DNA from 4 places in the Enterobacter sp. SCRI0065 genome. Region 1 is predicted to be linked to each of the others. Evidence: predicted binding sites of a transcription regulator. Region 1 holds the regulator's gene; each other region holds the start of a gene.
What was found. The regulator CRP, encoded in region 1, controls carbon source genes, mostly activating them, when cyclic AMP is high. The targets are predictions, from matches to a motif close to ATGTGANNNNNNTCACAT.
Positions count from the first base shown of each region.

Region 2: a site for CRP is predicted at 1,614-1,631, ahead of garD (galactarate dehydratase). Genes of this name have one in related genera too.
Region 3: a site for CRP is predicted at 2,405-2,422, ahead of focA (formate transporter FocA). Genes of this name have one in related genera too.
Region 4: a site for CRP is predicted at 1,938-1,955, ahead of deoC (deoxyribose-phosphate aldolase). Genes of this name have one in related genera too.

Region 1 is NZ_JCBAJB010000006.1:199,344-203,561, reverse strand. Features, by position in the region: gene AC6EMZ_RS16855 (YheU family protein) at 1-97, shown strand, start outside; gene AC6EMZ_RS16850 (phosphoribulokinase) at 128-997, shown strand; gene AC6EMZ_RS16845 (OsmC family protein) at 1,044-1,448, opposite strand; gene crp (cAMP-activated global transcriptional regulator CRP) at 1,757-2,389, shown strand; gene AC6EMZ_RS16835 (YccS/YhfK family putative transporter) at 2,448-4,218, shown strand, end outside.
Region 2 is NZ_JCBAJB010000003.1:358,635-362,852, reverse strand. Features, by position in the region: gene garD (galactarate dehydratase) at 1-1,489, opposite strand, end outside; gene AC6EMZ_RS11745 (MFS transporter) at 1,905-3,239, shown strand; gene garL (2-dehydro-3-deoxyglucarate aldolase) at 3,255-4,025, shown strand; gene garR (2-hydroxy-3-oxopropionate reductase) at 4,049-4,218, shown strand, end outside.
Region 3 is NZ_JCBAJB010000001.1:716,202-720,419, forward strand. Features, by position in the region: gene pflB (formate C-acetyltransferase) at 1-1,438, opposite strand, end outside; gene focA (formate transporter FocA) at 1,489-2,346, opposite strand; gene ycaO (30S ribosomal protein S12 methylthiotransferase accessory factor YcaO) at 2,751-4,218, opposite strand, start outside.
Region 4 is NZ_JCBAJB010000004.1:199,848-204,065, forward strand. Features, by position in the region: gene AC6EMZ_RS13475 (YjjW family glycine radical enzyme activase) at 1-301, opposite strand, end outside; gene AC6EMZ_RS13480 (YjjI family glycine radical enzyme) at 276-1,823, opposite strand; gene deoC (deoxyribose-phosphate aldolase) at 2,087-2,866, shown strand; gene deoA (thymidine phosphorylase) at 2,922-4,218, shown strand, end outside.

The DNA of each region.
Region 1 (4,218 bases):
TGTGAAACGGCAGCTACAAAACGGCGAGGTGTTGCTGGTGTGGTCTGAACTGCACGAAACGGTCAACATCATGCCCCGCAATCAGTTTCGCGGTTGATTGCTTCATCTTTCCAGTCAGGGAGTTGCTATGTCCGCCAGACATCCGGTTATTGCCGTTACGGGATCGAGTGGTGCGGGAACCACCACCACCAGCCTCGCTTTTCGTAAGATTTTCGCTCAGCTCAATTTACGGGCGGCAGAAGTCGAAGGCGACAGCTTTCATCGTTTTACCCGCCCTGAAATGGACATGGCCATTCGCAAGGCCCGCGATTTAGGCAAGCACATCAGTTATTTTGGCCCCGATGCCAACGACTTTGGTCTGCTGGAACAAACCTTCGCGGAATATGGGTTAACCGGAACAGGGCAGTCACGCAAATATCTGCACACCTACGATGAAGCCGTGCCGTGGAATCAGGTTCCTGGCACGTTTACGCCGTGGCAGCCGCTGCCGGAACCGACCGACGTGCTGTTCTATGAAGGGCTACACGGCGGCGTGGTGACGCCCCATCAGGACGTAGCGCGGCACGTGGATTTGCTGGTCGGCGTGGTGCCAATTGTGAATCTCGAGTGGATCCAAAAGCTCACGCGCGACACCAGCGAGCGCGGCCATTCCCGCGAGGCGGTGATGGATTCGGTCGTGCGTTCTATGGAAGATTACATCAACTTTCTGACCCCACAGTTCTCGCGCACGCATATCAACTTCCAGCGCGTTCCAACGGTTGATACCTCCAACCCGTTTGCGGCCAAAACGATTCCGTCACTGGACGAGAGCTTTGTGGTGATTCATTTCCGCAATCTGGAAGATATCGATTACCCGTGGCTGCTGGCGATGCTGCAAGGCTCGTTTATTTCACACATTAATACGCTGGTGGTACCTGGCGGGAAGATGGGTCTGGCGATGGAGTTAATCATGATGCCGCTGGTACAGCGACTGATGGAAGGCAAGCAGATCGCATAACGTTTTATGCCCGGCGGCGCTGTGGACAGCGCCACCGGGCGTATTTTTACGCCTCGATCACTTCATACGAATGCGTAATCTTCACCGCTTTTTCCAGCATCAGTGCTACGGAGCAGTATTTTTCCGCAGACAAATCCACCGCACGTGACACCGCTGCATCTTTTAGCTCTTTACCAGTCACAATGAAATGCAAATTAATATGCGTAAACAGACGCGGCGCTTCTTCGCGGCGCTCTGATGTCAACTTAACTTCACAGTCAGTCACCGCAAGACGGCCTTTTTGTAAAATAGACACCACGTCGATCGCGCTGCATCCGCCAGCGGCCATTAACACCACTTCCATCGGGCTAGGGGCTTTATCACCGGAGTTACCGTCCATCAAAATTTGGTGTCCTGAAGCGGATTCGCCGAGGAACGTTAAACCTTCAACCCATTTCACGCGCGCTTGCATTTTATTCACTCCGAAGTTGCATTTTTTCGTACAGATTAGGTGTGCGTGACAATTCTCTCATTGGAAGGCGACCTGCATCATGCTGAAGCGAGACACCAGGAGACACGCGGCAAAAGCTATGCTAAAACAGTCTCGATGCTACAGTAATACATTGACGTTACACATGTATGCAGAGGACATCAAACTTTACTGGCTGCAAATATTTGTGACAGCCAAATCCCAGGTACGGGTAAGAATTCGATTGCAACCCCAGAGTCAGGATGCAACTTATGACTCTGGTGACAGCTTATAACAGAGGATAACAGCGCATGGTGCTTGGCAAACCGCAAACAGACCCGACACTCGAATGGTTCTTGTCTCATTGCCATATTCATAAGTACCCATCGAAGAGCACGCTGATTCACCAGGGTGAAAAAGCGGAAACGTTATATTACATCGTGAAAGGCTCAGTGGCCGTGCTGATTAAAGATGAAGAAGGGAAAGAGATGATCCTTTCTTATCTGAATCAGGGCGATTTCATCGGTGAGCTGGGCCTGTTTGAAGAAGGCCAGGAACGTAGCGCTTGGGTACGTGCAAAATCGGCCTGTGAAGTGGCTGAGATCTCTTACAAGAAATTCCGTCAGCTCATCCAGGTCAATCCGGACATTCTGATGCGTCTTTCTGCGCAGATGGCTAACCGCCTACAGGTCACGTCTGAGAAAGTGGGTAACCTCGCCTTCCTGGATGTAACGGGCCGCATCGCCCAGACTCTGCTCAACCTGGCGAAACAGCCAGACGCCATGACCCACCCGGACGGTATGCAAATTAAAATTACCCGTCAGGAGATTGGTCAGATCGTCGGTTGTTCTCGTGAAACCGTTGGCCGTATTCTGAAGATGCTTGAAGATCAGAACCTGATCTCCGCTCACGGCAAAACCATCGTGGTTTACGGAACCCGTTAACCCCGGTTAAAACGGCGTGCCATCGCAAGATGTCACGCCGTTTTTGTCTCTCTCACCCATGTGGCGCAGACTGATTTATCACCCAGAAGTTAACTACGCACTACGACAAACGTTGGTGTTATGTCTTCCCGTGGCTGTCGGTTTACTTCTCGGCCACCTGCAACACGGTCTGCTTTTCTCGCTTGTTCCTGCCTGCTGCAATATCGCGGGTCTGGATACTCCGCATAAACGTTTTTTCAAACGTCTGATTATCGGTGGCTGCCTGTTTGCAGGATGTAGCCTTGCCGTTCAGCTTTTACTGGCTCGTGATATTCCGCTGCCACTGATTTTGACGGTGCTGGCCATGACGTTAGGCGTCACGGCAGAGATCAGCTCTCTGCATGCCCGATTACTGCCTGCATCACTGATTGCCGCCATTTTTACGCTTAGCCTCGCCGGAAATATGCCGGTGTGGGAGCCGCTTTTAATTTACGCCCTCGGCACGCTCTGGTACGGGCTGTTCAACTGGTTTTGGTTCTGGATGTGGCGGGAACAGCCCCTGCGGGAGTCGCTGAGCTTGCTCTACCGACAGCTCGCTGACTATTGCGAAGCAAAATACACCCTGCTGACACAACATACCGATCCGGAAAAAGCGTTGCCGCCACTGCTGGCTCGTCAACAAAAAGTAGTCGATTTGATTAGCCAGTGTTACCAACAGCTTCACATGCTCGCGGCCAATAAAAACCACGAATACAAACGGCTGCTACGAACTTTTCAGGTTGGGCTGGATTTGCAGGAGCATATCTCCGTTAGTCTGCATCATCCTGAAGAAGTACAAAAGCTGGTGGAGCGTAGCCACGCCGAGGCGGTGATCCGCTGGAATGCCCAGACCGTTGCGGGACGCCTGCGCGTGCTGGCTGACGACATCTTGTACCACCGATATCCCACGCGCTTTACGATGGATAAACAGCTGGGTGCGCTGGAAAAAATTGCCCACCAGCATGCGGATAACCCGGTTGGGCAGTTCTGCGCGTGGCACTTTAGCCGCATCGCACGCGTGCTGCGAACACAGCGTCCGCTCTACCCGCGCGACCTGATGGCCGATAAGCAAAAACGCCTCCCGCTCTTACCCGCGCTGAAAAGCTATCTGTCGTTCAAGTCTTCAGCACTGCGCAACGCGGCACGTATTAGCGTCATGTTAAGTTTCGCCAGCCTGATGGGTGTGGCGTTGCATCTGCCTAAGCCTTACTGGATTTTAATGACCGTGCTGTTCGTCACGCAAAACGGCTACGGTGCAACGCGGGTACGCATCCTTCATCGGGCAGGAGGCACTATCGCCGGGTTAGTCATAGCCGGGGTCACGCTGCACTTTCACGTCCCGGACGGGTACACCCTCGCGGGTATGCTGGTTATCACCCTGGTCAGCTATCTCTTCATCCGCAAAAACTACGGCTGGGCGATGGTGGGGTTTACGGTCACAGCGGTATACACCTTACAGTTGCTCACCCTAAACGGCGAACAGTTCATTGTGGCACGCCTGGTCGATACGCTGATTGGCTGTCTGATCGCCTTTGGCGGCATGGTCTGGCTGTGGCCGCAATGGCAAAGCGGCTTATTACGCCAAAACGCCCACGATGCACTGGAAGCTGACCAGCAGGCTATTCGGTTGATTTTGAGCGCCGATCCGCAGCCTTCACCGCTGGCGTATCAGCGTATGAAGGTGAACCAGGCGCACAACGCCCTGTTTAACTCGCTGAATCAGGCCATGCAGGAGCCGGGCTTTAATTCGCACTATCTGGCAGACATGAAGCTATGGGTGACGCACAGCCAGTTTATCGTCGAGCATATTA
Region 2 (4,218 bases), on a different contig from region 1:
CCACGTCCAGAATAAAGTGGAACAGCTTCCAGCCCACGTCCTCGATGCTTTCTTCGCCAGTGGCAATCGTCCCGGCGTTGATATCCATTAGGTCGTACCAACGGTTTGCCAGCTCGGTGCGGGTCGCCATTTTAATGACTGGCACCGCCATCAGGCCGTATGGCGTACCGCGCCCGGTGGTAAACACCTGCACGGTAATACCGGATGCTACCTGCTGCGTACCGCAGACAAAATCGCTCGCAGGCGTTGCAGCATAAATAAGCCCGCGTTTGGTCGGACGCTGACCAGGGGAAAGCACTTCGACAATGGCGCTCTGGCCGGATTTGGCAATCGAACCGAGCGCTTTCTCGACCACGTTCGCCAGGCCGCCTTTCTTGTTACCCGGCGATGGGTTCGCGCTGCGGTCGGTCTGACCCATTTCGAGATAGTTATCATACCAGGCCATCTCTTCCAGCAGGCGCTTGCCAACGTCTTCATTGATGGCGCGCGGTGTGAGCAGGTGAATGGCATCACGTACTTCGGTCACTTCCGAGAACATCACCGTGGCACCGCAGCGTACAAACAGGTCCGACGCGTAACCAACCGCCGGATTAGCCGTCACGCCGGAGAACGCATCGCTGCCGCCACACTGCGTGCCGACAACCAGATCCGAGGCCGGGCAGGTTTCGCGCTGGCGCATATTCAGTTTTACCAGATGGCGAACCGCCACCTGAAGAATATCGTCCACCATCGATTTAAAGCCAACGTGATGCTCATCCTGCAAACGCACAATACTGGCGTCCTCTACCGCAATGGCTTTCACATCTTCTGTGCCCTGCAACAGACGTTCCGGCTGGAGCTTCTCGCAGCCCAGACCAATCACCATCACCTCACCCCCAAAGTTTGGGTTGAGCGAAATATTGTGGATGGTACGAATCGGCACCACGGCTGCTGGAGCATTGATCGCCACGCCGCAGCCGTACAGATGGTTCAGGCCCACCACGCCGTCAACGTTCGGGTATTTTGGCAGCAGATCGCGTTCGATGATTTTCACCACGTAATCCACCACGCCCGCCACGCAGTGGACGCTGGTGGTGATACCGAGCAAATTCTTGGTCCCCACGCTGCCGTCTGCGTTGCGGTAGCCTTCAAAGGTGTAACCTTCCAGCGGCGGCAGGGGTTCCGGCACCCGGGTTGCCAGCGGCAGGGTGTTCAACGGCGGAGCTTTTGGCAGCTCTACCAGCGACTCGTCAATCCAGCTGCCCTGGGGAATGGCACGTACCGCGTAGCCGATGATTTCACCGTAGCGGACGATTTCGCCATGCGCGGGAATGTCGACCAGCGCGACTTTATGTCCCTGGGGAATATGTTCAATTAGCTCAAGGCCATCAGGGAAACGTGTTCCTGCTTTCAGGCCATTGTCATTGACAATAATCGCCACATTATCAGTGTCGTGTACTTTTATATAGAACGCCGTCGGCGATGCTTGTCGAATTTCGATGTCGGCCATTGCTCAGTATTCTCCAGCAAATATGTAGATATTAAATGCAGTTAAGAGTGTGTTTATTTTCTTATTATCAGAAATAAAGACGCTGCCTTCTTTAATAAAGAATGTCAGGAGTTTTGCGATAAAAATGTGATCGAGATCACTCATCAATGCGAGAGAGGACGCTGGCTGTAGGGGAATGCGTAAATCTGTGCATCAGCGCCCAGGGTGTTGTGCATATGCTCAAAATATTGTTCCTGTTTATGCCGATAATTGAGCGATGCGACAATGTGCAGGTTCGGGTAGATGTTTATACTTACTCTCGATTTCATTGCATCTGGTTAATTAACCGATATTGCCTGCTATCAATAATAATCAGTAAGAGACTTCCCAAAAAAATAATAAAAATACCTGGATCGATGTACCTGAGGAAATAAACATGTCAGTCGAAACTGCCGTACAAACGAAAAAGGGTATTCATACCCGCCATTTAATATTACTGATTATCTTTATTGTTACCGCGGTGAACTACGCTGACCGCGCGACGCTTTCTATTGCCGGGACAGAAGTGGCAAAAGAGTTGCAGTTAAGTGCAGTGTCGATGGGTTACATCTTCTCTGCGTTTGGCTGGGCTTATCTGCTGATGCAGATCCCTGGTGGCTGGCTGCTGGATAAGTTTGGTTCTAAGAAGGTTTACACCTATAGCCTGTTCTTCTGGTCGCTGTTCACCTTCTTACAGGGTTTCGTTGATGTCTTCCCGCTGGCGTGGGCAGGTATCTCGATGTTTATCATGCGCTTTATGCTCGGTTTCTCCGAAGCGCCGTCCTTCCCGGCCAACGCCCGTATCGTGGCGGCCTGGTTCCCGACCAAAGAGCGTGGTACGGCATCCGCCATTTTTAACTCTGCACAGTATTTCTCGCTGGCGCTGTTCTCGCCGCTGCTGGGTTGGTTGACCTTCGCGTGGGGCTGGGAACATGTCTTTACCGTGATGGGCGTGATTGGCTTTGTGCTGACCGGGATGTGGGTCAAGTTTATCCATAACCCTACCGATCACCCACGTATGTCTGCTGAAGAGCTGAAGTTTATCTCTGACGGTGGTGCGGTGGTCGACATGGATCACAAAAAGCCGGGCGATAAAGCCGCGAGCGGTCCTAAACTCCACTACATCAAACAGTTGTTGACCAACCGCATGATGCTGGGCGTCTTTTTTGGTCAATACTTTATCAACACGATTACCTGGTTCTTCCTGACCTGGTTCCCGATTTACCTGGTGCAGGAAAAGGGAATGTCGATTCTGAAAGTGGGCCTCGTGGCCTCCATCCCGGCGCTGTGTGGCTTTGCAGGCGGCGTGTTGGGTGGTGTGTTCTCGGACCATCTGATCAAGAGCGGTAAGTCGATTACCCTGGCGCGTAAGCTGCCGATTGTGCTGGGAATGCTGCTGGCTTCCACCATTATTCTGTGTAACTACACCGATAACACGGTGCTGGTCATCGCACTGATGGCGCTGGCGTTCTTCGGTAAAGGGTTTGGTGCGCTGGGTTGGCCGGTGATTTCCGATACCGCGCCAAAAGAGATTGTTGGCCTGTGCGGTGGTGTGTTTAACGTCTTCGGCAACGTGGCGTCGATTGTCACTCCGCTGGTGATTGGCTACCTGGTGAGCGAGCTGCATTCGTTCAACACCGCGCTGGTATTCGTTGGCTGTTCAGCCCTGATGGCGATGTTCTGCTACCTGTTCGTGGTCGGCGACATCAAACGTATGGAATTGCAGAAATAAGCGAAGGTATAAGCGATGAGTAACGATATTTTCCCGAACAAGTTTAAAGCGGCTCTGGCGGCGAAAGAGATTCAGATTGGCTGTTGGTCTGCGCTGGCAAGCCCAATCAGCACCGAAGTGTTAGGTCTGGCCGGTTTCGACTGGCTGGTGCTGGACGGTGAACATGCGCCAAATGATGTGACCACCTTTATTCCGCAGCTGATGGCGCTGAAGGGCAGCCACAGCGCCCCGGTGGTACGCGTGCCGACGAACGAACCGGTCATCATCAAACGCCTGCTGGATATCGGCTTCTACAACTTCCTGATCCCGTTTGTAGAAAGCGTTGAAGAAGCCGTGCAGGCGGTGGCCTCTACGCGCTATCCGCCGGAAGGCATTCGTGGCGTATCGGTTTCTCATCGCGCCAACATGTTTGGCACCGTGCCGGACTATTTTGCGCAGTCGAACAAAAACATCACCATCCTGGTTCAGATTGAGAGCCAGCACGGTGTGGATAACGTCGATGCTATCGCCGCCACTGACGGCGTCGATGGCATCTTCGTCGGCCCAAGCGATCTGGCAGCGGCATTAGGCCACCTCGGCAATGCCAATCACCCGGACGTGCAGCACGCCATCCAGCACATTTTCGCCCGTGCTAAAGCGCACGGTAAACCGAGCGGTATTTTGGCACCGGTTGAAGTGGATGCCCGTCGTTACCTGGAGTGGGGCGCAACCTTTGTCGCCGTAGGCAGCGACCTCGGCGTATTCCGCTCTGCCACGCAGAAGTTAGCCGATTCCTTTAAGAAATAATCACCACTGACAGAAAGAGAGAAATTATGACGATGAAAGTTGGTTTTATTGGCCTGGGTATCATGGGTAAACCAATGAGTAAAAACCTGATTAAAGCAGGTTACTCGCTGGTGGTGTCTGACCGTAATCCAGAAGTGATTGCTGAGTTGATTGCCGCCGGAGCAGAAACCGCGACTACGGCAAAAGCGATTGC
Region 3 (4,218 bases), on a different contig from region 1:
TACGATCCATCACTTCGTCGAAGTTCAGCAGATCGCCTTTGATTGGTTCAGATTTAGGACCAACCTGGATTTTCAGTTTTTCATCAACGCCGCCGTTGATTGCATACAGCATGGTTTTCGCGAGGTTAGCACGCGCACCGAAGAACTGCATTTGCTTACCAACAACCATTGGGCTTACACAACATGCGATAGCGTAATCGTCGTTGTTGAAGTCCGGACGCATCAGGTCATCGTTCTCATACTGCAGAGAAGAGGTATCGATGGACACTTTGGCAGCGAATTTTTTAAAGCTCAGCGGCAGTTTTTCAGACCACAGAACAGTGATGTTTGGTTCCGGAGACGGGCCCATGGTGTACAGGGTGTTCAGGAAACGGAAGCTGTTTTTGGTTACCAGAGTACGGCCATCAACGCCCATACCACCAATAGATTCCGTTGCCCAGATTGGGTCACCAGAGAACAGCTCATCATATTCTGGAGTACGCAGGAAGCGAACCATACGCAGTTTCATGACCAGATGGTCAATCATTTCCTGTGCGTCTTGTTCGTTGATTTTGCCTGCTTTAATGTCACGTTCGATGAAGGCATCCAGGAAGGTGGACACGCGACCGAAGGACATTGCTGCACCGTTCTGAGATTTAACCGCAGCCAGGTAGCCGAAGTAAGTCCACTGAATAGCTTCCTGAGCATTGGTAGCAGGAGCAGAGATATCGCAGCCATATTTGGCAGCCATTTCTTTGATCTGACCCAGCGCACGGTACTGTTCAGAGATCTCTTCGCGCAGACGGATGGTTGCTTCCAGGTTTACGCCGTTTTCCAGATCGGATTGCAGAGACAGGAACTGTGAATATTTGTCTTTCATCAGGAAGTCGATGCCGTACAGCGCAACGCGACGGTAGTCACCGATGATACGACCACGGCCATACGCATCTGGCAGACCGGTCAGTACGCCAGATTTACGGCAGTTCAGGATGTCTTTGGTGTAAACGTCAAACACGCCCTGGTTGTGAGTCTTGCGGTATTCGCTGAAGATTTTTTTCAGCATTGGGTCCAGCTCGCGGTTATACGCTTTGCATGAACCTTCAACCATTTTAATGCCACCGAACGGGATAATCGCACGTTTCAGTGGAGCTTCAGTCTGCAGACCAACGATTTTCTCAAGGGCTTTGTTGATATAGCCAGCATCGTGAGAAGTGATGGTGGAAGCAACAGAAGTGTCGAAATCAACTGGCGCATGAGTGCGGTTTTCCAGTTTAACGCCTTCCATTACGTTGTCCCACAGTTTGGTTGTTGCGTCAGTCGCACCAGCCAGGAAGGATTCGTCGCCTTCATACGGGGTATAGTTTTTCTGAATGAAGTCACGTACGTTGACTTCTTTCTGCCAGTCACCTTTAGCAAAACCTTCCCAGGCTGTGGCTAACTTTTCATTAAGCTCGGACATGTGATACCTACCTTCTTAAGTGGATTTTTCTTTACTGCCTGAGATAACCATCAATGATGATTGTCGCCACGCAGGTAAATGACCCAGTATGTCAACCCAACCAACAGACCCCCACCGATAATGTTCCCGATAGTGACGGGGATCAGGTTATCTGTGATGAAATTCATGATAGTCAGGTGAGAGAAACTTTCCGGACTTGAACCAACTGCTGTCCAAAACTCGGGGCTCGCAAAGTTGCGGATTACAATACCCATTGGGATCATAAACATATTCGCGATACTGTGCTCAAAGCCGCTGGCAACAAACATCGCGACGGGCAGAACCATAATCATGGCTTTGTCCATCAGGCTGCGTCCAGAGTAACTCATCCAGACGGCCAGGCAGACCATCAGGTTTGCGAGGATGCCAAGTGCGACGGCTTCGATAAAGGTGTGATGCATTTTGTGGTCGGCAGTCTGCAGGACGTTAAGCCCCCAGCCACCGTTGGCGGTCATATACTCGCCAGACAACCACATGAGTAAAACGAAGAGCAAACAGCCAATCAGGTTGCCAACATAGACATTAAGCCAGTTGCGCGCCAGTTGACCCCAGGTAATTCTTCCGCTTGCTTTGGCCACAACGATAAGCACCGTTGAGGTAAAGAGGTCGGCGCCGCAAATGACGCAAAGAATCAGACCCAGTGAGAAACAGATGCCGCCAATGAACTTCGCAATACCAAAAGGCATCGCGGCAGTACCGGTGGTTGCAGTGATGTAGAATACAAACGCGATGGAGATGAACACACCAGCGGTAATCGCCAGATAGAACGTCGTCATCGGGTGTTTTGTAGCTTTATAGACACCCGCTTCTTCGGCCACTTTGGCCATTGCAGCTGGGAGTATTAGATCAAAAGGGTTGTCAGCTTTCACACTAACTCTCTCTTTATTAAGTCGGCGACGAGATACTAACAAAGCATTATAGAAGAGAAATTGATATAGATCATATCTCGCCTGGCTTATAGGCCCGCAAAGCGCATGGTTTTACAGCGAATGCGGAGTAAGTAATTGATTATCCGTATAAAAATAAATTTTAAAAGTTATGAAAAGAGTTGAATTTTTTCTCCCGTTCCCTTTGAAGCAGTTAATTACAATGGAGTATTGACCATAAAAAGTAACAGTAAAGCTCAAGTAAACATAATTATATTTACCTGTGTTTAACGTTATTATTACAAACAGATTTTATTGCCAAAGATATAAAAAACGGGGCAATGAAATTGCCCCGTAATATAGCTCAGACGATTGGATACGCCTACAGTCAGTGGTGTTATCTGCGCTTATTTTGACCAGTAAGCGCTTTTTGCACGTTGCAGCTTCTCATAGGCCTTCAGCAGTGACTGGTGCGCAGGGAACGCTTTCAAATCACTATCAACCGCCTGAAGACCGTAGAAAGGTTCTTCACCACTCAGTGCTGCACTTGCAGCTTCAACGGCTTCTGCACCGTACATCCGCACAAAGGCGTTGAGATATTGCAGAGGCTGGCGATCTTCTTCCAGTGCTAAAAGCAGCAGCGTTTGCAGGCAACGGTAGTAATTTGCGCGCTCTGCAGAGAAGACGGATTGGTTGAACTCGATGGTCCACTCGGTCCAGGCAAGCGCCTGATCCAGATCGCCACCGGCCAGCGCCAGCATCGCTTTCAGTTCACCGATGCGCAGGGTATACCAACCGTTATCTTTGCCAGTTGCCAGGCCCAGTAGCTCACGTACGCGGGTAAAGTCATCGTGGCCTTCATCGTCCAGTTGAGCGATCAGGTTCAGATAATCTTCTTTTTCCCATTCGCTGCCTGGCAGCGCCAGTAGCGTTTCGCGCAGGTGATTACCCATCGTGTTGTTCGCCAACCACAGGTCTTCGGCCGGGTAAATATCAGACATGCCAGGAACGATAATACGGCAAGCGTAAACGCTCAGATGCTCGTAATCGGCAATGTAAACTTCTTGATCTTCTGCTTTGAAGATAGCCATCAGGGTGGCGAACTCTTCTTCTGTCGTGCCTGAGAAACTCCAGTCCACGAACGGATAATCCGCGTCCTGCTTAAACATATCCCAGGAGATCAAACCGCTGGAATCGATGAAGTGAGTTTCGAGGTTGGCGTGCTCACCCACTTCTTCGTCGTCGAAGGTCGGTGGAGTGAAGACATCAAGGTCTTTCAGGCTACGTCCCTGCAGAAGTTCCGTGACGGTACGTTCCAGCGCGACGCCAAAATCAGGGTGTGCGCCAAACGAGGCGAAACATGTTCCGTTCGCTGGGTTAAACAGTACCACGCAGATGACCGGGTATTTGCCGCCCAGTGAACCGTCGTAAGCAAAGATAGGGAAACCTTCCGCTTCGAGTTTAGCGATGGATTCCACTACGCCTGGGTAGCGCGCCAGAACGTCACTTGGGATCTCTGGCAGGCTGATAGATTCGGCAATGATGCGGTTTTTAATATGGCGCTCAAACACCTCGGACAAACCCTGAACGCGGGCTTCGTTACGGGTGTTACCTGCGGACATACCGTTGGATACGTACAGGTTGCCGATGATGTTCATCGGAATGTAAACGGTTTGCTCGTCAGACTGACGGGTAAACGGCAGGGCACAAATGCCGCGCTCGTCGTTACCTGACTGCAAATCAACCAGCATACCGGCAGCCAGTTCATTATCTGGATCGTAAAACGCGCGCAGGCGAGCATCCAGAATACCTTCTGGCAGTTCATCGCTGTCAGTTAACGGGAACCATTTTTCATTCGGATAATGCACGAATTCG
Region 4 (4,218 bases), on a different contig from region 1:
CGTCGACACTCAAACGCATCGCCATCGGCGTGGCCTGTTGCGGGCACAAACGCAGGCAAGTATCACACTTCTGGCAATCGTTCTCCTGCCACCAGACGCGACCAGCCTGAATGTTCAGCGCGTCGTGCGGGCAATGCGGCACACAAACCCCGCAGTCGTTGCAACGGCCAATCGTCCACGGGTTGTGACAAGTCTTACAGCGCAGATTACAGCCCTGCAGGAACAGCGCCAGGCGACTGCCCGGCCCGTCCACGCAGGAGAAGGGGATAACCTGACTAACTAAAGCGCATCTGTTGTTCATGGCTTATCACGCGCGGTTGACGTTCCAGGATACGGGTATTGCGTGCGGCCTCTTCGCCAAGCCAGGTCGTATTGATGCGCGACCCTTCGGCGCGATATTTTTCCAGGTCCGACAGGCGCACCATATAGCCTGTCACGCGCACCAGGTCATTGCCCGCCACGTTCGCAGAGAATTCGCGCATCCCCGCTTTAAAGGCACCCAAACAAAGCTGAACCACGGCCTGCGGGTTGCGCTTGATCGTTTCATCCAGCGTCAGAATATCGCTGATACCGGAATGGTAATGTTTGTGATGCGGCGCGACGGCCAGCAGGTGGCTAATAGGATCTGGCTCATCACCGTAAGGCAGACGTGCCCCCGGCGTAGTGCCAGAGTCGGAACTGATACCCGATTGCGCGTGAAGCATAGCGCGCTGCTTCCAGCCATATTTGACCGGCGTGTTTTCAACAAAGGCGGCAAGTTGTTCGCTGATGCGATACCCCAGCGCATTGGCCTGCTCGTCTTTGCCGTAGCGTCCGTGGATACCGGTTTTTTCACACAGGGTGTTCACGGCTTCCGCCAGACCGTACATGCCAAACATCGGTACAAAACGGTCGGGATCGATCAGACCCTCTTTCACCAGGAAGCTATTCTCAAAGAAGCCGGATTGTTCATAGAGGAAGTGGCAGCGGGCATCGATGATGGCGATTTGTTGCTGACAGTAGTGCGGTAGCGTGCGGCTAAAGAAATCTTCCACCGATTCGCTGTGCTCGGCAATGGTTTTTAAATTCAAACGTACCAGCGTGCTGCCGCCACCGGCGAGCGGCAGGGAATTGTAACAACTCACCACACCAAAACGACCTTTTGTGAAAATTTTATCATTCACGGGGCCATTAGAAATATGGGGTTTACTACATTCGCAAATATTATTCGCCACTTCAAGCAGCAGATCGTCAGGGGTAATATCGGGGTCGTAAATAAAGGTAAGATTTGGTGCAACCTGCTTCAGCTCTGCGTCAGTGCGTAAAATGGCCCGGGTGACGGGTGTGTCCGCAGGCCCAATATTAGCGTGCATAAATGCATCAGGCAGCGTTCTGTCGAGATAACGCCAGAAACGTTTTATTCTACTATCGATATCTTCTTGTGTTAGAATTCTAACATAAGGTTGCAGCAGTGCATCAAGATGACCCAGGAATACCGGCATCGATGTGACGGACGGAACATGGTGGTACAGGATAGTCAGCAGCGAAAGCGCATCATCGAGATCGTGTGCGCCTTCCAGTTCCAGCCACTCTGAACCGTTGGCCAGAAAGCGGGCATAGTCAGGCAGGACGTAACGCGGTTTGAAGGGGGCATGGCCTTCAAACATATCGCAAATGAATCCCGCGTCCAGCGCGGAGCGTGCTTCTTGCGATAGCGTGGGATAGGGCAGGTTGTTTTCCGCTTCCAGCGCCAAAAAATGGCGTTTTTGCTCTGGCGTCAGTACCGGGCTTGTCACAATTTGCTGGCAACGTTGTTGCATAGCATCGAGACCGGAGGTGGACATGTTCGCTTCCTTTTTTATTCTGCAGATGATGAGCAGATTGTAGGAAGTCATCCGGCTGAGGCTTTTGATCCCACGCGGGTGATTGCTGCTTTAGCCAGCAGAATCAAGAGTAAAATTCGACGAAGATCTCATTAGAGTAATGCAAATTTGTATGCAGTTTTCATTAACTGTGATGAATGTCGAAGTGTGAATGCGGGTGAATGTTAGAATACTCACAGACCCGCACGGTGAAAATTTATACGGCGATGCCGTTGGAGAATGTTATGACCGATTTAACCGCAAGCAGCCTGCGCGCGTTGAAACTGATGGACCTGACCACCCTGAACGATGACGATACCAACGAGAAAGTGATCGCGTTGTGTCATCAGGCGAAAACCCCGGTGGGCAATACTGCCGCCATCTGTATCTATCCGCGCTTCATCCCGATTGCGCGTAAAACGCTGAACGCGCAGGGGACCCCTGACGTGCGTATCGCTACCGTCACCAACTTCCCGCACGGTAACGATGATATCGATATTGCGCTGGCAGAAACGCGCGCAGCGATCGCTTACGGCGCAGACGAAGTTGACGTGGTATTCCCGTACCGTGCGCTGATCGCGGGCAACGAGCAGGTAGGTTTCGATCTGGTGAAAGCCTGTAAAGACGCTTGTGCAGCAGCTAACGTGCTGCTGAAAGTGATCATCGAAACTGGCGAGCTGAAAGAAGAATCTCTGATTCGTAAAGCCTCTGAAATCGCGATTAAAGCCGGTGCAGATTTCATCAAAACCTCTACCGGTAAAGTGCCGGTCAACGCGACGCCAGAAAGCGCGCGCATCATGATGGAAGTTATCCGTGATATGGGCGTATCCAAAACCGTAGGCTTCAAACCTGCGGGCGGCGTACGTAGCGCGGAAGACGCACAGCAGTTCCTGGCGATCGCTGACGATCTGTTTGGCGCTGACTGGGCTGATTCCCGTCACTACCGTTTTGGCGCATCCAGCCTGCTGGCAAGCCTTCTGAAAGCGCTGGGTCACGGCGACGGTAAGAGCGCAAGCAGCTATTAATTCCATTCTTGCGGCGATTTATCGCCGCATTTAACCTGATTCCTCGGGGGTTACCGTGTTTCTCGCACAAGAAATTATTCGTAAAAAACGTGATGGTCATGCATTAAGCGACGACGAAATCCGCTTCTTTATCAACGGTATTCGCGACAACACCATTTCTGAAGGGCAGATTGCCGCCCTGGCGATGACCATCTTCTTCCACGATATGTCGATGCCTGAGCGTGTGTCGTTGACCATGGCAATGCGAGATTCAGGTAGCGTTCTGAACTGGAAGAGCCTCAACCTTAACGGCCCGATTGTGGACAAACACTCCACGGGTGGCGTAGGTGATGTCACGTCGTTAATGCTCGGCCCAATGGTGGCGGCATGCGGTGGTTACATCCCCATGATCTCTGGACGTGGCCTGGGCCATACCGGCGGTACGCTCGACAAACTGGAAGCTATTCCGGGCTTCGACATCTTCCCGGACGACAATCGTTTCCGCGAAATTATTAAAGATGTTGGTGTGGCGATTATCGGCCAGACCAGCTCTCTTGCTCCTGCGGATAAGCGTTTTTACGCCACCCGCGATATTACCGCGACCGTTGATTCCATTCCGCTGATCACCGCCTCGATCCTCGCCAAAAAGCTGGCAGAAGGTCTGGATGCGCTGGTGATGGACGTGAAGGTAGGCAGCGGTGCGTTTATGCCGACTTACGAACTCTCTGCGGCCCTGGCCGAAGCGATTGTTGGCGTATCCAACGGCGCGGGCGTGCGCACGACTGCGCTACTGACCGATATGAACCAGGTGCTGGCCTCCAGTGCGGGTAACGCGGTCGAAGTGCGCGAAGCGGTGCAGTTCCTGACCGGTGAATATCGTAATCCGCGTCTGTTAGACGTCACGATGGCGCTGTGCGTTGAGATGCTTATCTCCGGCAAGCTTGCCAAAGACGACGCCGAAGCGCGTATCAAACTTCAGGCCGTGCTGGATAACGGCAAAGCGGCCGATATCTTTGGTCGCATGGTTGCCGCGCAAAAAGGTCCGACCGATTTCGTCGAGAACTACGCGAAATATCTGCCGACCGCGACGCTGACCAAAGCGGTTTACGCCGATGCCGAAGGCTTTGTTTCTGCGATGGATACCCGTGCGCTGGGCATGGCGGTGGTCTCTATGGGCGGCGGTCGTCGTCAGGCATCGGACACAATTGATTACAGCGTGGGCTTTACCGATATGGCGCGTCTGGGCGACAGCGTTGACGGGCAGCGTCCGCTGGCTGTGATTCACGCTAAAGACGAAGCTAGCTGGCAGGAAGCGGCGAAAGCGGTGAAAGCGGCAATTAAGCTTGACGATAAAGCGCCGGAAAGCACACCAA